DNA from 2 places in the Shewanella morhuae genome. Region 1 is predicted to be linked to the other one. Evidence: riboswitches for the same ligand, from Rfam matches in the RefSeq annotation. Region 1 holds a riboswitch; the other holds the start of a gene.

Evidence for each region. Region 1 has a riboswitch for thiamine pyrophosphate ahead of C9I43_RS05630 (TonB-dependent receptor). Riboswitches for the same ligand answer to the same signal wherever they lie in the genome.
Region 2: linked by a shared signal. The riboswitch ahead of thiC (phosphomethylpyrimidine synthase ThiC) and the one ahead of C9I43_RS05630 (TonB-dependent receptor) in region 1 are both predicted to bind thiamine pyrophosphate.

What each region holds. Positions count from the first base shown of each region.
Region 1 is NZ_PYSG01000002.1:1,148,339-1,158,064, reverse strand. It holds gene C9I43_RS05645 (phosphotransferase) at 57-1,259, opposite strand; gene pnuC (nicotinamide riboside transporter PnuC) at 1,259-1,966, opposite strand; gene C9I43_RS05635 (hypothetical protein) at 2,010-2,270, opposite strand; gene C9I43_RS05630 (TonB-dependent receptor) at 2,369-4,573, opposite strand; TPP riboswitch at 4,628-4,762, opposite strand; gene C9I43_RS05625 (Crp/Fnr family transcriptional regulator) at 4,959-5,639, shown strand; gene tsgA (MFS transporter TsgA) at 5,701-6,858, opposite strand; gene deoD (purine-nucleoside phosphorylase) at 6,920-7,624, opposite strand; gene C9I43_RS05610 (YcfL family putative periplasmic lipoprotein) at 7,880-8,275, opposite strand; gene C9I43_RS19205 (PaaI family thioesterase) at 8,456-9,463, opposite strand; gene hinT (purine nucleoside phosphoramidase) at 9,463-9,726, opposite strand, start outside.
Region 2 is NZ_PYSG01000002.1:1,387,476-1,397,201, forward strand. It holds gene C9I43_RS06610 (YciI family protein) at 1-282, shown strand, start outside; gene C9I43_RS06615 (class I SAM-dependent rRNA methyltransferase) at 598-1,605, shown strand; gene C9I43_RS06620 (carboxymuconolactone decarboxylase family protein) at 1,691-2,140, opposite strand; gene C9I43_RS06625 (AraC family transcriptional regulator) at 2,177-3,085, opposite strand; gene C9I43_RS06630 (NUDIX hydrolase) at 3,586-4,116, shown strand; gene C9I43_RS06635 (tRNA-uridine aminocarboxypropyltransferase) at 4,174-4,704, shown strand; gene trhA (PAQR family membrane homeostasis protein TrhA) at 4,787-5,470, opposite strand; gene C9I43_RS06645 (hypothetical protein) at 5,961-7,295, shown strand; TPP riboswitch at 7,463-7,561, shown strand; gene thiC (phosphomethylpyrimidine synthase ThiC) at 7,763-9,726, shown strand, end outside.

The DNA of each region.
Region 1 (9,726 bases):
GATTAAAATCGGCTATTGAGGATAAACAATACCGCCAGACTCAGGTAGCCAATGCGTTAGTTATTGGGCGTTATCAGCGGCCAAAAACGATCAAACCAAGCAAGATAGTCAACACTGTGAGTGGACGGCTTTTGTGCCGCCATTAACAATGCCCAGTAACAGGCAAACACCCAATACATGTCAATGGCCGCAGGCACGGCTTGCACGGCATCGGCCGTCACATTAGGGTGCTGCTTTAGATATCCGTCAACTAATAATTTTTGTTGCTCTGGTGTTAATCTATGGGTAGCCAGCACCACTGCTAACTCGCACAGTGGGTGCGACGCACTGGCATACTCAAAATCAATACAATACAGACGGTTGTTTTTAAATAGGAGGTTATGTGGGTTTAAATCTCGATGGCAAAATTGTGGCTTGATTAAACAGGCGGCCAAACGATTAGACCAATTTTTGATATCCATCTGAATACCAAGTAGTTTAACCACTCGCTCATTCCAATTTTTATCATTGGTATATTTATCAATTACCTCATCACGCTGGCGTAACCTCGCGCGATTCTTTAACGCTGAAGATGCCTGATAGGCGAGCATTTGCTGGTGATAACTCTGCCACTGCTCAGTGACACTAATATGATAAGGCCCGGTGGGTGATGAGCGTAATTGTAGCAATAATTCCAGCAATAATTCCAACAATAAATCAGGGACTTGATTAGGATGATTATTATACTTTGCAGGGTCAAGCAGCGCCTGAGTGCCTGCATCGCTATGATTTAACTCATTATCATCTAAGCCGCTATTATGTAAGCCGCTATCATGTGAGCTGTGATAGAAAACGCTGGGGAGTAATGAGTCTAACTTAGATAGCCTCAGTTCAGCCTGGCCCTGAACAAAACCAGCTGCACTGGTTTGGCATTCTAATGCCGGCCAATGGATTAGATGGTCGCTTTCAATAAACTCGCTAAGATAATAACGTTTATCTTCACTCACCCACAGCAGTTGGGGCGCAAGTTTAATGTCTGCCAATTGTTGCCAGTAAAAACACTCTTGCTCACGATTGCACAAGTGGTTTGCAGCATCGGCATTAGCTCGCAGTACATAATTGGTCGTAGCAGTAACAATTTTATAATTGTGATTACTCAAACCGCCTGAAAGCTCCTGGATACTTAACACTTGCACAAGCCCTGCGCGCCTGAGTATCGGGTACAGTGCGTTGAGTGCGGAGTTTGATGAAAGCGGCATCGCAGTATTTATATCACTCATTAATTGAATAACTTTAACACATTCTTTTTATAAGTGTTTTTATTAAAATCGTTAGTATCACAGGCGTTATCATCATAGGTATTACGAGTATTAGCTAACGTGCTGCGCCACAGGAAATAGCCAACAACAGCAAGCACCACATAGAGCACAAATAACAATGAGGTGAGCATCAATCCTTTACTCAAATAAAGATAAATAGACACAAAATCAATCACGACCCAGTACAGCCAATTCTCCAATACTTTTTTTGCCACTAAATAGGTGGTCATCACCGCAAAACAGGTGGTCGCTGCATCTAAATAGGGAAACGCTGCTTGGGTATAGGTTGCCATACCATGCCCAACTAATAGCGATATCACACCCGTTGTTGCAATCAGCTTTAAATGAGTTTTGAGTGACCAAGTGGTGATTTTTATCCCCTGTTCTTTATCACCACCTTGGGTCCAGAGCCAATAACCGTAGAGCGCCATCGCCATGTAATAGATATTTAATACCGATTCCATTAACAATGACACTTTCCAGAATAACACCGTATAAATGGCGGTACTGGCAAACGCTGCTGCCCAGCACCATACATTAGCCTTCATTGCCAACAGCAAATACGCCATCGCCAGCAGCACCGCTAAGGCTTCCCATGCAGTCATCACATGGGTCTCACCAAACGCTGAATTAATGCTCTCGACTAAGGTTAGCCATAAATCCGTCATTGTATTGTGCTCACTTTCCGTTTAAAGCAAAGACTATAAAGCCCTATTCGCTGTGAGCTAAATCCAACTCACCGCCGATAAATTTACACACAAATACCGCCTTGCCCCATTTTTCATTAGCGGCTTTCATCTCGGTTGCAAGCATCGTCATCACATCTAAATATTCGCCACAAACTTGGGTTGCCATCGCATTGGTTACGCGTTCAATATTGGGGTAGCTATCCACGCGGCCGATAAACCATTTAATCGGGTCGATATAGTTTTCATTTAATGGATACATGCTAATTTCTGCTGTGAGTTTCATTTTGATTCCTTAAAACGTAAGTAGATTAAGAAAGCTGTAGCCTAAACGGTGGTACAGCCTTAGCGATTAAATAATTAACCTGGTCATTATACTTTTGATTACATGAACTTAACGTTAACCGTTACACCAAGCTGGCGCGGATCGCCGTAACGAATATATTGTTTTTCTGCCCAACCACTGTCGGGCTCGTTACCGAAATAAAAACCACGCACACCGTATTCTTCATCAAATAGATTGCGGCCCCACAAATAAGCAGACCATGTACTCGCTTCATATCCAACGCGAGCATTAACAATCGTGTATGGCTCTGAGCGGGAATCGTTACTGTCAGAATAGTAAAAATCGCTCTTACCACTCAGATTGAGGTTAGTAAACCAGCCTGAATTAGCCCGATAAGTGCCGCCAAGACTGTAAGTAAAATGCGGAGAATGGGCTAAATCACGGCCAGTTAAATCGACATCTGTGCCATATTTATCCTGATATTGATAATTACCATAGGCGGTTTCTAGCCAACCTAAGCTTGAGTAAAGTTGCAAATTATCAGTGGCATACCAAGTCGCATCGAGTTCAGCACCATAGTTATTTGAACTACCGGCATTTTCAGTGAATAGAATAAAACGCTGGGGTTTATTTGGATCTTGTAGCGATGCAGCCACCTGTTGATCTTGTCTGTCCATATAAAATAACGCCAGATTCGTATCGACAAGTCCTGCTAACCAATGGGATTTAAGACCGATTTCATAGTTGTACAATGTCTCAGTATCAAACTCTTTTTTATCATTCAGCTCAACCGGTAAGGTCATGTTAAACCCACCCGCTTTATAGCCCCGCGCTACACGCAGATAAGCATTATGCGAGTCGTTAAGCATTTTACTCAAGGCAATATGTCCGCCCCACATGGTTTCGCTTGGGTCGAAATCATCCTGGTTTGTATCAGAATAATGGCTGTTACGCTGCTCTAAACGTAAGCCCACAGACAAGGCATATTGGGAACCTAAATCGGTATCGAGCTGACCAAATAGTGCGTAGTTAGTTGCCTCATATTCAGAGTCTAAAACTTCATCGGCGAAAGTATTGTACTCAGAATACAATTGGTTATCTTCTTGTAGATTCATCGCATATACGCCGAGTAACCAGTCGGTACTTTCAGCAAAAATACGGCCTTGCTCAGTAGAGCTTAAACGAAACTCTTGCGATAGCGTTTTACGCTGGCCCGTTTTATCCCAGAAATAATCATACTGACACGATGAGAACTGAATACCATCATCAGTGCATTGTTTTGCCGCCCAATAAGCTGAATTAGACCAGTCGCCATCGTAACTATAATGGTGATCGGTATTAGCAAAGGAAGTTAGCGAGGTCAGCTCAAATAGTTCAGCGCCCGAATACGTGACCTTAAAACCCGCGCCAGTAGTACGCTGGCTATCGACACCGGGCTCATCTGAGGTCGTTTGTTTAGGAGAATTGGTTAAGCTCCATACATCGTAACCATTATCAAAATCAGCATGCAACACAGTCAAATCTAATTGCAGATCGTCAGTGGCGTACCAACGCAGCTTAACGCGGCCACTAAACTCATCACGATTATTGGTATCATCGCGGCCCAAAAACAGGTTGTCGCGGTAACCATTTTGCTGATGTTGCTGCAATGAAACGCGGTACAGCAGTTTACCTGAGTCCGTTACAGGCCCTGAACTAAAACCACTAAAAGTACGTAAATCATCATCCCCCAAGGACACTTCAGCGCCATGCTCAAACACATCCGTTGGGTCATTACTCTTTAAATAAATCAACCCCGCTAACGCATTAGCACCATAACGTGTGCCCTGAGGCCCACGCAGCACTTCAACCTGTTGTAAATCATACATGCTCGACACCATGCCGATACCGGATAAATCGATATCGTCAATGATGTAACCAACAGAAGAATTGGGCGCGCCTTGGTATTGTTCTTGTTCACCTACACCGCGAATTTGGAAGTATTTCGGCCGCGAACTGCCACCTGACCAGTTAACGTTAGCAATAGAGTTAAGTAAGTCTTCAAAATGTTGTGCGCTTTCATCTTGAATTTTTTGCGCATCGATAACTGTAATACTAGAAGGCATTTTCTCTAAACTGGCGCCGCGAAAATCTGCCGTTACCACCATGATTTCCATATCCTTATCGGGATCGGATTTATCAAGCGCCTCGGTTTGTGCAAATGCAGGTGTGCTCAACGCAACAGCAATAGCTAAAGCCAATGGTGCTCGCGTTAAAGATAGCGTGGGTGACGCGGTAAAATATGATGGTTTACTGTTAAACATAGGACCTCAAATATCTAGTTTGAGATCCGGCAACGAATAAGCGATTCAGAAGTGTGCTGTTGATTGGCCCATTCCTACGCCGGTATGAGCCGGATCAGGTTCTAAGGGTTTGTCGAAAGACATCTCAGTTTGCAGTCACTCATATTAATTATTAACATTAATTGACGACAAACACCCCTTGGCAGACATGAGTATACTGAGTAATGCCAGAGGATGACAGACATATCTATGTTTAAAAAAATCAACCATGTGGCTTAAGTTCACACATCAAATACGAACATTTATCCATTAATTGATTAACACTGTGGCTCATACCCTGTGAATTTAGCCGCCTTAAAGCATAATGCTGTAAACTCCCGCTATCGCAATAATTGAGAGATTGTTTATGCAGCTAAAACCACTGGCTAAAGGACGCTTTAACCAACGATGGGAACAAGATTATCCCTTAATTGAACGGGTCATTATGGAATGCGTCACCGAAACTAAAGCATTGAAAAAAGGTGTACACCTGATGACACAAGGGCAAGCTTTTTCATCGCTCGTGTTTGTGAAGCAAGGTCGCGTCTCCCTAGGCCATACCGCCAGAAATGGACGGAGCTTTCAACTAGGTACGATGAATTGTGACTCACAATTATTTGGCGAAATGGAGTTTTTTACCCAGTATCGTTGCCAGCTTGACATCATAGCGAATGAGCCTTTAGAGATTGCTATTATTAGTGGTGACAAACTGCAACTTTCGCTCACACAACATCCACAATTGGCGCTGTTTTTTGCCAGTGCCATGGCTATCGATTATCAGGATACTGTCGATATTTTTACTCGACGTATGCTGTATCCAATTAGCTATAACATTGCCTTTGATCTTTATCATCAGCACTTAAATGACTTACCTGTGGATGGGTTTACGAAACGTTATTTAGAGGCTGAACGTTTCGCTACCACCGATAGAGTTTACCGACGAGCAATAAAAAATCTTGAAGAGTTGGGTTTAATTGAGCGGGAAAAGGACAGTATTCGTATTTTGGATCTTAATGCTTTAAAAGCGTTCGTTGAAGAAGGTAAATAAGGGGATTGTTAAACTCTGCTCGATTTAACAATCACCCTGGTTAACATTTTAGATAAGCCACTTACGCACTTAAATGGGGTTTCATCCGGCTAGAAACAATCAACAAGCTTAAAATCACAGCATAAAATAATGGAATAACATACATGACTGTCTGTAATCCAATTATCTGCTCAAACATGGAGCTTATCGCAGGACTAAACATCGCCCCCGCACTACCGCTAATTAAGATGTAAGACACATTCTTACCGCTGGCTTTTTTAACAAAAGACACACCATAAGCAATAAATGCGTTATATAAGGCCGCACAGACGAAACCATAGCCATAGGTTAAATAACCGACCCATTCAATATTATCGGTAGTAACAATCGCCGCGGTAATCACCATAGCCAAAGTAATAATCGCTAATAAGAAGTGATTTATTTTAACGCGAGTTACTATAAGCGTTGAAATTAAGGCGCCAATTAAAGCAGCAGACCAATACTGGGTAATGATGTTACCTGCATCCTCAAAGGGAATATTAAACTTTTGTTTTACAAATAAAGGCGCCCAAGTTAAAAATGTATACAGGGCCAACATGCCTAAAAATAAGCCCACTCCACCGCTAATAATTCCTAGGTTCCATTCAGATTTTTGTTTATCTTCTGCCTGAGTGCCCTGCTCGCATAGTGCGAAATTAGTAAATAACGTAAGCATAACTGTGCCTAGTGCAACTAAACCTACGGCTAAATAACTGTAACTCCATGATAATGAGTGAGTCAGTGCATAAGTGGTAATTAAAGGAAAGATAACACCGGCGATATTAAACGTGGCATCTTGCACCACTAACATCGTACTTTGCAGTTTTTCTTGCCATACAGACACAACAATAGTACCGGCAATACATAATCCTATTCCCCCACAAAAGCCGATTAGCGTCATTGCGAACATCACCCATTGGAGTGATGTCGTGAAATGTAATACCACCGCACACAGTCCAATTAAGCTATAGCTTATGAGGGTAATTCTTTTAATACCTATTTTTTCAATAAAGAAAAAAGCCGCAATTGTTCCTGCTAAAGCCCCGCCATTGAGCAGTGAAAATATAGAAGCGACTTCGTTCACATTGGCGGAAAACTTCTCCGCAATGGGTTCAATCAACATACCGAATTGTGTCGCAAAGCCTGCCATAATAAAGTTGGCAAGAAAACTAATGGCCGTTAATGTTATTTTATTATTCATTTTGTCACTCCATGAGTGAAATTAGGGTACAAAAATTAAGCGCCAAAAAGCACCTAACTATTTAGTTAAGCGCCGTTGCTAATGCGAGCTCAATCATATTATTAAAGGATAGTTGACGTTCTTCAGCGGTCGTTTCTTCGCCGGTTAAACAGTGGTCAGAAACTGTTAAAATAGCCAGTGATTCGATGCCAAATTGATGTGATAAACCATAAAGACCTGCGACTTCCATATCAACACCGAGCACCCCAAAACGCTCTAAGGCGGGGATCATATCTTCATCTGGATCGTAATAAAGATCACCACTAAAAATATTACCGACCTTAACACTAATGCCCTTTTCATTCGCTTTGGTATACGCTTTATGTAGCAAGGAAAACGTCGCCGACGTGGCCATCTGATAACCGCTACTGCGTTTAGCATTAGTTGGAGAGTCAGTACCCGCTGCCTGCGCTAAAATCACATCGCGCATATGTACATGCTTTTGCGTCGCACCTAAACTGCCAATGCGAATAATACGTTTAACGCCAAAATAATTAATTAACTCATGTCCATAAAGCACCATCGATGAAATGCCCATACCATGGCCCATCACCGAAATACGTTGTCCCTGATAAAACCCCGTATAACCTAGCATATTACGCACATTGGTCACTTCAACAGCATCATCAAGATAAGTTTCTGCAATATATTTCGCCCGCAGAGGGTCGCCGGGCATAATTATTGTTTCTGCAAAATCATTGGGTTGAGCATTAATATGGGCTGTCATGTTTATATCCTCATGTTGAATACTCTGATAGTAGTATCCAATTAAAGAATGTTTTTAGGACTAATGTCCGGATTTAATACTCACATGCGTATTTAATGCCACGTTGATGATTGATTTTTACCCAATAAAAATGGCTTGCCTCAACTAAGAGCCAAGCCAAGAAAATATTATATTGGAAATGGGGCATTAATCGCAGGCTAAAACAACCGCCCTTCGTGATGCGGCATTAAAGCGATATGGCCAAAACTCAGATAATTAGTTTGAAAAGGTTTCGCGCACATACACATCAAATCGAACAGCTTGACTGTTTGGCGCCACTGCCGTGACTTGCAGTTGTTGCTTACCGTGCAACTTAACTGATTTCCAACTGGTCGCTTCATCTTCAATGGTAAAGCCACTGGCGTCGTACCAAGTAAACTTATACTGCACACGCATATCGGTTGACGACTTACTTACCACTAGCGCCGATGCTTGTATTACATCGGCAATACGGCGTGCATCAACACTTTCAACGGCGATATTACGAGCAAAGCTACTGTTGTCTACGCGTGTTTCGCCCTGAGAATTCACTGAAATACCCGCAGTATGCGAGGCGCAGGCGCCTAATGCTAGTGCGGCGGCCAATATTAATCCGCTATAAATTTGCTTCATTTCTCTCTCCTTGTCACGCCACAAAATACGCAGCCAATGCGCATCATTTTACAGTAAACCTACCGCTAATCGTACTCAACTAAACCCATGTTTTAACATTACGTTAAGCTTAAGCATTCATAGTTCATTGCTCAGACTTACCTTGTTAAGGCTCAATAATCATCAGCAATGGATTGAAGGTTAATCTATCAAAAAGTGCGCCCGCGCGGTAGCAATTAACTGTTTACGGTTTGTCTGCCAGCAACTAATGTTGACGTTGGCAACACGTCGCCCCTGACGGGTTATCCGACATTCTACAAAGCTATCCTTAAGCAAACCCGCACGCAAATAATCAATTGAGAAATCGACAACTTTAGGCACCTTTGCCGTTTGCATAAAGACCATTAATTGTACAATCGCTGACATTTCCATAAACCCAGCAATCACGCCGCCATGGATAGCGGGTAACACCGGATTGCCAATATTGTCATCTTTAGCCGGCAGTTTAAAAATCAGTTCATCACCAAAACGCTCAACCTTCATGCCAATAAATTTGGCATAAGGCACATGCTCGAGCAAATGCCCAAAGTCATTAAGCTCAGTAGCTCGCTTTACAATGCCTTGCACATCTATTGGAGCTGTAACAGGCATACTTTGTGATGGAGCTCCAGCCTCCAGTGGTAAGCGAGTTTTACTCACCGCGCCTATCGTTGTGTCAGTTTCGCCCATCAGTGCTTGCCTAAAGGCATCACCCACCATTTCAGGGCTTATGCGCATAAAAGACCCTACCGCGTGAGCAATAGGCTGATCAATGCTGTCTTGATAAGCAATAGCGCGGGTAAAGGCAATATTCGATGACAACCGATAGCACTCAGCAAAGCCATATACGGGTTTATGTGGCTGGGCGGGTTTCATATAATCCACCCGTAAATCTAACGTGGGTGAAATTTCTAATGATTGATATTTTTGATAAATGGCACTGACCACCGCACTACCACAAGCGGTATCCATCAAAGTAGTAATCACCCCACCGTGAATGACCCCCGTGTCAGGATAACCAATTAATTCAGTGCTGTAGGGCAGTTCAATCAGCACGTGGTGCTCGCTTGCCTCAAGTACGCTTAAACCAAGCCTGCGACACTGCGCCAGTTGATCCACAAATCGCTGCGCCATTTGTGTTAGTGGAAAAAAGTCGGTATTTAATTTCATTAACCTTGGCTCAACATAGGGCCCAAAGGTTCACCACCAACAAGGTGGATATGAATATGGTACACCTCTTGTCCACCATGTTGATTGCAGTTCATAATCAATCGGTAGCCATTTTCAGCTATCCCAGCCTCGGCTGCCAATTTAGCCGCCACTGTCATCATACGACCCAGCGCTAACTCATCTGAAGCTTTCATGTCGTTAGCCGTAGGGATTAAATGATTAGGTACTATCAGAATATGGGTCGGCGCCTTAGGCGAAATATC
Region 2 (9,726 bases), 240 kb from region 1:
TCGCTCACCTATAAAAAGCCCATTGCGGAAGTAGAATTATACTTAGCCGCCCATATTGCCTATCTTGAACAGCATTATGCCGCAGGAACGTTTGTCGCTTCGGGTCGCAAAGTACCGCGTACTGGCGGAGTTATTTTAGCTGTCGCGGCAACTCGCGCGGTGTTAGAGATTATTTTGCAGCAAGATCCTTTCGCTATTGCTGATGTTGCCGATTTTGAGGTGATTGAGTTTATACCGACTAAAGCTGCAGCAGGGTTAGAGCAGTTAATTGAAGTGCTTTAATTTCTATCTTTTTTAAATATTAATTCGTGTATTTTGCCATTGCTTGGCGGATTAGATGACGTTATCTATGTCTCAAGCCGCTAGCAGTGAAACAATGTTAATTTTAGGTCCGTTCTTGATCTCAACCGCAATCTAAAAAGTGGCTGGCTAAAAGCCACATAATAGGGCTGGCGTACCATTGTACTACCTTACCAAAGTACATTTTTTAGTATTATGTGGGTTAATTTCTTCGATATTTTGCGGCTTAGTTTGGTATTATGCCGTTTTACTTCTCCTAACCTTAAACGGTTTTGCGCTGCGCGAGTCTTGCTTTTTATGTCTATTCAAACGCTGTTATCGACGGCTCTGGCGAAACGCCATGATTTTTTACAACATGCAGAAGATAATCAAACCGACTGTTTTCGGGTGTTCCATGGCACGGCTGAAGGTGTGAGTGGCTTGAATATCGACCGTTATGGCGATACTTGGCTAGTGCAGAGTTTTCACCAGACGTTAACGGATCAAGAGTTGGTCGATATTGGTACTATTTTGCTGCAACAGGCCGATTTACCGATTATTTATAATGACCGCTCATTAGGTAATTCCCGTGTATTGAATGCATTATCGCCACAATTAGCTGAGATTGCCGGTTCTGAGCGGGTGATGCAGGAAAATGGCATTAAGTTCTGTACTAAACTGCGCCACGAAGGGCAAGATCCCCTGTTATTTCTCGATATGCGCATTGGCCGTGAATATGTTCGGGCAAACAGCCAAGATAAAACGGTATTGAATTTGTTTTCTTATACTTGTGGTATTGGCACTGCGGCAGCTATGGGCGGGGCAACGCGAGTGATGAATGTCGACTTTTCTTCATTTGCCTTAGCCACGGGCAAAGCCAATGCGGCGTTAAATCAAGTGTCGAAGGTATGTGAGTTTGTGCAGAGTGACGCGTTTCCAGCATTGCGCCAATTAGCAGGTTTGAGTGTGGGAGGGCGTCGTAATCAAAAATTACCTAGCTATCCCAAATTACCGCAAACTCAGTTTGATTTAGTATTTCTCGATCCGCCGCGTTACGCCAAGAGTGCCTTTGGTATTGTCGATTTAATTAATGATTATCAAGGTCTGTTTAAGCCAGCATTGATGACAACTAAAGCCGCTGGCACTATCGTTTGCTGTAATAATGTGGCCAAGGTTGACCGTCAAGCTTGGTTTGATAGTTTAGTACGCTGCGTTGAAAAACAAGGCCGTACTGTTACCGCATATGCTTGGCTCAATCCCCATGAGGATTTCCCCTCGTTCGATGACAATCACCCACTTAAGATAGTGGCACTGACGTTAAGCTAACAACATAACGACACGAACGACATCGTCATAAAATAAACAGGGCCCCACATAAGTAGCCCTGTTTTTTACATTTAGCTGGGTCGTATTAGATCGGTTGTAAATGAAAAGCGATAGCGATGCGGTTCCAACCATTAATAGCAATGATTAAGCTCGTTAGATCAACAATTTCTTTTTCAGTGAAGTGCTCAGCAAGCTTTGCATACTGACTATCGCTGACAGGTGCAATGGCAACCTGGGTTAATATTTCTGTCCATTTAAGCGCTGCTTGTTCTCGCTCATCAAATAATCCGTCAACCTCATGCCAAGCGGCCAATAAATCTAAACGCAGTTGTTTTTCGCCATCGGCTCTGGCTTCCTCTGCGTGCATCCGTTGGCAAAAAGCGCAGCCGTTGATTTGTGATGCCCTCAGTTTGATTAAATGCACCAGTAGTGGTGAAAAGTTAGAGTCTGCAGCGGCGGTGCCTAAACTTATTAGTGCTTTAGCAAGCGCGGGTTGTAGCTGATAAATGTGTTCGCGTGCGATACGTTCTGACATAAAACCTCCTATAAACTGAGGTATTAATATAGAGAGTTAACGTGACTTAGCATTGGAGATTTGCGACATTTTACGTTTTTTATATTGTCCCGGTGTTTGCTGCGTCACCCGCAAAAAGTGTTGGTGCAAATGAGCTTGATCGTAAAATCCACAATCTAATGCGACCTGCGTTAGGCTAGTTTCAGGGAAATGGCTAAGTAGATTACGGGCAATTTTCACTCTATTTAATTGCAGTAGTTGCGCGGGTGACAATCCAGTTTCTTGTTTAAATTTGCGTTCAAACTGGCGACGACTTAAAGGTAGCTGCGTGTAGAAATCTTCTAAACGGGTTTGAGTTTGAATAAGTCTGGGTAAAGTTGCTTGTACTAATCCAACGGTTGAGCATTTTCCTATCGATAACATCATATCGAGTTGCGGTTTAGCTAATTGTAACAGCCACTTTTCAAGTAGCACGAAACGCTGTGTTGGCTGATGTGTATCCGCAAGTTGAGATAATAGTTGGCTTAATCCTGCTAGCTGTAATTGAGCTGCCTCAATGAATGTTGCTGCAGTGACACCTTGAATATCTTGCACTTCGATTCCGAGCAAATGAAAAGCGCCACCAGGATGAAAGCGCACGGTCAGTTGTTCTATGCCAGGTAAAAATGTGTGGCAATGTAAATGCTGACCGCAGTGAAATAGCACCTTGGGTTGGTCGATACTGCGGTTATGGGTTTGTGCTGGAAAGTAGAAGCTCAAACTGGTGCCGCCATCAGGATAGAATGTCTGTTCAACACTCTGAGGGAAATGCGTCGCAACTTGTAGATGAAAATAATGCTGTATCCATGGGCGTAGCGGCGCTTGCGGTTTAAAGTGCATAAAGCCTAAATGTGCTAGTTCAGTTTCGAAACGCTTAAAACTACGCATTTCTAATAAATTCGCTGTGTACTGCAACAGATACACCATTAGGCAAGGGAAAGAGTGTCAGATTAATCTAATTGTTCCCTTATTGCATCACCCATTGGCAATGCTTATTTAGGCGGATGGATATGCAGTTAAGCTGGACTCGGGATAAGCTCTGCGTTTCTTCAGGTTGGTTATCAAATACCTGCATATGGTTTGTCATAGCCAATTATTCGTAGAGTATGACTTTTTGGTGCGCTTAAAGTTTTATTTTATATGGTTAACTAATTCGTGCTGCTCATATCAATGGGTTTGTAGCTGTTTAATAACATGCTGGTTAAGCTTTATAAACACAACAAGTGAAGAGCCTAAAAAGTGTACGGTGATTGTTTTGGCTTATAGCCATAATCTATAACAATCCATTTTGACTTTGATTACCATAGCATTCGCTCACAGTATAAGGCCAACTAAGTAGGTTACTTTAGTTGAATGTAAGGTAGTTTTTTCTCTGAAATAGTGCAGTTTTCGTTTATGCTGCTCTTTTTTAATGTTGAGCAATGGGCATGCGTCTACTTAAATCTACCCAAGATCCCGCGGTTAATCTATTAACAGCTCGTGTTTTTTATCGCAGAGCAGCCCGTGCAATTGTGCTATTGGGTGATGATATTTTGCTGCTTTATACCCAAAAATATCATGATTACAGTTTGCCTGGCGGTGGAATAGATGATGGCGAGAGTCTTGAAGCTGGGCTTATCCGCGAGTTACAGGAAGAGACAGGGGCTTTGGCTATTCAAATATTAGCGCCGTTTGGTCGTTATGAAGAGTTCAGGCCTTGGTATCGTGAAGGTGCAAACGTAGTGCACATGGAATCATTTTGTTATGTGTGCCGTATTGATACGACTCTTGGTCAGCGGGGGTTAGGCGAGACTCGGCTCGAAGCCCATGAGATTAAAAATGGTATGCGGCCAAAATGGTTAAATATCCATAAAGCGATTGCTCACAATGAAAAAGTACAGCGTAATAATCCGCAGAAAGGTCAATCGATTGAACGAGAAACGTTTTTACTCAAACAGATCGTTTTAGAGTGCTTATAATTATCAAATCAGCTAATGGATTGATTTAAATAGCTGTATTTCGAAGGCGGGAAAGCGATGCAGATTATTTTACTGACCCATGAACGCGAGCTTACTCGTAAAACTAATACTGGCCGTTTAGCCTTAGATGCTTTTCCTGCCAAGGTGATGAGTATTGTTTGGTCGAGAGTGGCTGCCGATAAAAACCTAATCGAAATGCTCGCATCACAGCAAGCTAAATTGTTGTTTCCAGCGGAGGATGCCGAACTTGCGAATGACCGAATAGAGATGGGTTTATCTGAACATGGCTTACAACTGATGCAAACTGACCCATTATCACAACCAGCAATGCCTGAGCAGGTGGTGATTTTAGATGCTACGTGGCAGGAGGCGCGAAAGATGTTGCGCCAAAGCCCCTATCTTAAAGCCGCAGCAAGGATTAGCTTACCGCCACAGACACAGCAATCCACCTTTATATTGCGGCGTAATCAACAAGAGGGAGGTTTGTGCACTGCAGAATGTATTATTGCGCTTTGGCATCAATATGGCTGTGATGAGCAAGCGATGGTATTAGCATCGCTGTTTGCCCAGTTAAATACCCGTCATTAATAGCGATATTTGAGAAACGTTTGAAAGAGTATAGAGATAAAATATGAATAGTATGTGGCATACAATTAGCGCTGATTTGGCTTTAAATTACCGTTAGATAGATACATAAAAAGTGACTCATCGCACCGCCAAGCACAAATAGATGCCAAATAGCATGATTAAATGGAATACGTTTACCAACGTAAAACACCACACCTAAAGTGTAAAATAAGCCACCTAAAATCAATAAATTAAAGCCTAACTGCGACATGGCCGCTGTTAAGTCGCCTATCACAGTGACACATAGCCAACCCATGGCGAGATATAACACTAGGCTTAACTTTTTGAATTTATGAATAAACAGCGTTTTAAATAATATCCCACCAATCGCAAGCGACCAAATTGCCGTTAACATCACTATTGACTGCGTACCCTGTAGGCTTATCAGCATCAAAGGGGTGTAAGTTCCTGCAATCAAGCAGTAAATGGCGCAATGATCAGCGATCTTAAGTTTATGTTTCCAGCCTGAATGGCTAACACTGTGGTATAAGGTCGAGCATAGAAAAAGCACTATGATGCTCGCACCATAAATGGCAACGCCTGTTAGTTGAATTGGCGTTAGGTGATCTTGCCCCTTTAGTAACATCAGCACCAATGCCACTATACCTGCAATAACACCTAAGCCATGGGATACGCTATTAGCGATCTCTTCTTTAATACTATACGGCCCAGATTTAGCTGGGACAGTGTCTGTATTTTGTTGTTCGATGATACTGTGATTCGACATAGTAGATACACACTCGCAAACGATAATGACTGAGTCTATCAGTTAGGAAAATAAATCACCATATTTAAGCGTACACTTGTAAGCTTAAATTTTTGACTGGCTTATATTGTTTTCACCTTTTAGATTTTTAACGCCATCTTGCATTCCCGTCAGCGCATCTATGATGTTATCTGCTTCAAGATATAAGAGTTAACAAACCATTGCCCATCAATTTAGCGCGATTGTGATCTCAATTCCCAGCCTTATTTGTCTCGACTGACAAGTGTCTTACTAAGCATTAGCGTAAGCACTGCGCTTGTAACGTGTTGCATTCGCGTTGAACTTTACCCTGTTTGCCTTCTCTAATCTGCGTTGAGCACTCGCAAGTAAATGCAATCATTGGATAATTCTCTTTCAATATTCAGCAACTCGATATTGGATTTGAGTGCAATTGTTCCACGTTAAGCATCATCGAAATCAATTGAGACTACACAAAACCTAAGGATGGATTTTGCCTTTTCAACGTCAACCCAAAGCCGCGCCTTTATTTCCAGCATCACGTACAGCGATTGGAGATGATGCGGATAGTGCTTTGCTTTTTTCGGTCACATCGCCAGAAGGAGAGACTTTTATTGCATTTGATCATCACTTCGGTGATCTGGATACTGCTCAAACGCCTGTTTTTACCACTGATGCCGAGTCGTCAGCGTTCAATCGCGGTGCAGGCCATTCAGCCTCTAAGGATGACATCAAAGGCATAGCTCAAATTAAAACCCGAGATTTGGTACTGCAAGAAATCCATACTGAACATCAAGATCAAGATAAATTGGTTGCTGAGTCTGAATCAAAACTTGAACTGTCTGGGACAATACAAACCAGTGCTCATGTATTGGGGACAGGATCAGTTTTGCGTGCTCGTCAGCCATATTTCAAAGGATTAAGCCTGTTATTTTTTGTGATCTTAGTGCATGTGTGTTTATTTTTACTTATCTGCATTTTGTGGCGCCCGCAGTTAAATCCCTTTGGATTAACAGAAACAGAAAGCCGGGGCCCTAAAGTGACGGCGCTCAAAGCTTATTTTATTTATGCTCCCGCGGTAGAGAAGGCTGAAAGCGCTACGTTAGAAACAGAGATCAAGGCCGAGGATAAGACTGAAGCGGAAAGTTCTGTTACGCCTACAGCTGTTCCCACGTCTACAACTCAAGTTAAGCCTATGCCAATATTTGAAAAGGTCGTGCCTGAAAAAGTAGATCAGGGAAAAGTGAAGCCAGATACGGTTAAACCGGACATCACTCAATCGAGCCAATCTCAATTTAATAAAACTCAATCAAGTGCCCAAAGTGAAGTTCAGCACGCGGAAGTGACGGCAAAAAAAACAACTAATGCGCTTGATACCACAGAAATAAAGCCGCAGCTTGGCGGTAAGAGTTCGCCCGCAGCAGAAGGTGAGAGCACAATAACGACAAGCTCAAGCATGAGTTTATTCACCCAGCAATATTTTGAACGTCGGCGTGAGCAAGCGCTCGATGATCTCGTCATTGAACGGGCCGATAAATTCACCCAGAAATCGAATATGAGTGAAATGAGCCCTGAGATGGAAGTGTTATTTGTCCCTAACGCCGATGATTTCGGTGGCACAAGGAGCCTAGATTTACCCTTAGATCCAAATCGTATTGTGCGTAAAGGGGATACTTGTTATCGCGTGGTACAAGTCGGCACTCAAGTTAATCCTTACGCCGAAAATTTAGGCTTCCCATTTGACTGCAGTGGCAAAAAAATCAATCAAGCTATTGATGATGCCATTCAATCTCGATTAAATAAAATGATGCTAAAACCCCATAAATAGTGACTTTCTTTTATGATCTATTTTCATGCTAATTATGATATTTTTAATTTAATTTAATTTAATCAATTAAAAACAATAAATTATGAATCTTTATTTCGGATTGGTAGTTAAGGTTTTTAATTGCTTTTTTCCTTGTTTGTTGCTGCCGCTTCTGTCTATACTGCGCACTCATCTTGTCGGAGTGCCTCTTGGCTGAGACCGTTTATTCGGGATCCGTTGAACCTGATCAGGTTAAAACCTGCGAAGGAAACAAGCGTAATAACACAGATTAAATCGCCAAAATAGACGGCTTTAACACCTGTTTACTCAGCAGGGTTTTAAGACTTAATGTTGAGATTTAATTGTTATTGAGCAGGGTAACTCAATTTTTGAAGCCAGTGTTGGCCACAAAAATTGATTGCCATGTCCAGCTATCAACAACTCAATTCTCCAGACAAGCAACTCCATTTTTTAACGTGAGATTGCTTATGTCCAGTTCAAACCAAAACCCAGCTGTAGCTGCCAATGCGATAGAAATCACAGCGCCAGAATCGACAATACCTAATAAATCGACAGTGGCTAATACATCGGCTGAGTCTAGTCAATCAATCGTGCCTAAGGCGCCGAGTCGCCGCGAAACTCGCGCGCAGGCTCAAGCTTTTATCGATACCTTAGCGCCATTACAACATCCTAATTCACAAAAGATTTATCTCGAAGGTTCCAGTACCGATATTCGCGTTGGCATGCGGCAAATTCTGCAGACTGACACGCTGGTGGGCGGAACAGATGATGCGCCTATCATGGAAAAAAATCCGCCAATCCGCGTGTATGATTGCGCCGGCCCTTATTCTGATCCAGATGCCGACATCAATGTGCGTCTAGGCCTTGGTAAATTAAGACAAAACTGGATTATAGCCCGCAACGATACAGAGCAATTACCCTGCGCGACCTCAGACTTTACCCAACAAAGACTCGCCGATGATGGTTTAGACCATCTACGTTTTGAGGCGGGTTCGAGTGCAATTGTCCGCCCACGCAGAGCGCTGCAGGGCAAACGAGTCAGTCAATTGCACTATGCCCGTCAAGGGATAATTACTCCCGAAATGGAATATGTGGCGATCCGTGAGAACATGGCACTTGCAGAAGTGCAGGATGAAATCCTCAATCGTAAAGCCAAGGGCGAAGCTTTTGGTGCCTTAGTCGGCGAGCCGATTACCGCCGAGTTTGTCCGTGCTGAAGTCGCCCGTGGCCGCGCAATTATTCCGCTGAATATTAACCACCCCGAAGCTGAACCTATGATCATAGGGCGTAACTTTTTGGTGAAAGTGAACGCCAATATTGGTAACTCTGCGGTGACGTCTTCTATCGAAGAAGAAGTCGAAAAGCTCGTTTGGTCAACTCGTTGGGGCGCAGATACGGTAATGGATTTATCCACGGGGCGTTATATCCACGAAACCCGCGAATGGATCATCCGTAACTCGCCAGTGCCAATCGGTACAGTGCCGATTTATCAAGCGCTGGAGAAAGTAAACGGCGTGGCAGAAGATTTAACCTGGGAAGTGTTTCGCGACACCTTGATTGAGCAAGCTGAGCAAGGTGTTGATTACTTTACTATTCATGCTGGAGTGTTATTGCGCTATGTGCCGATGACGGCTAAGCGCGTCACAGGAATTGTCTCCCGCGGCGGTTCAATCATGGCCAAATGGTGCTTGAGCCACCATAAGGAAAACTTCCTCTACAGCCATTTTCGTGAGATCTGTGAGATTTGCGTCGCCTACGATGTATCCCTGTCTTTGGGTGATGGCATGCGTCCAGGATCGATTGCCGACGCTAATGATGCGGCCCAGTTTGCAGAGCTTGAAACCTTAGGTGAGCTAGTCAAAATCGCATGGGAATACGACGTACAAACCATTATCGAAGGGCCGGGACATATCCCGATGCAGCTGATTAAAGATAACATGGACAAGCAGCTAGTTCACTGCGATGAAGCGCCATTTTACACGCTTGGCCCACAAATCACCGATATTGCACCAGGGTATGATCATTTCACCTCCGGCATAGGCGCGGCCATGATCGCTTGGTACGGCTGCGCTATGTTGTGTTATGTCACGCCAAAAGAACACTTAGGATTACCGAATAAACAAGATGTTAAGCAAGGTTTGATTGCTTATAAGATTGCCGCCCACGCCGCCGATGTGGCGAAAGGTCATCCAAGTGCGCAAATTCGTGATAATGCGCTGGCAAAGGCGCGGTTCGAATTTCGCTGGGAGGATCAATATAACCTAGGGCTCGATCCTGAAACCGCGCGTGCTTATCACGATGAATCTTTGCCACAAGAATCCGCTAAAGTAGCGCATTTCTGCTCTATGTGCGGCCCTAAATTTTGTTCGATGAAAATCACCCAAGATGTACGCGCCTATGCTGCGGGTTTAGAGGCGGCAGAAGCCAAAGC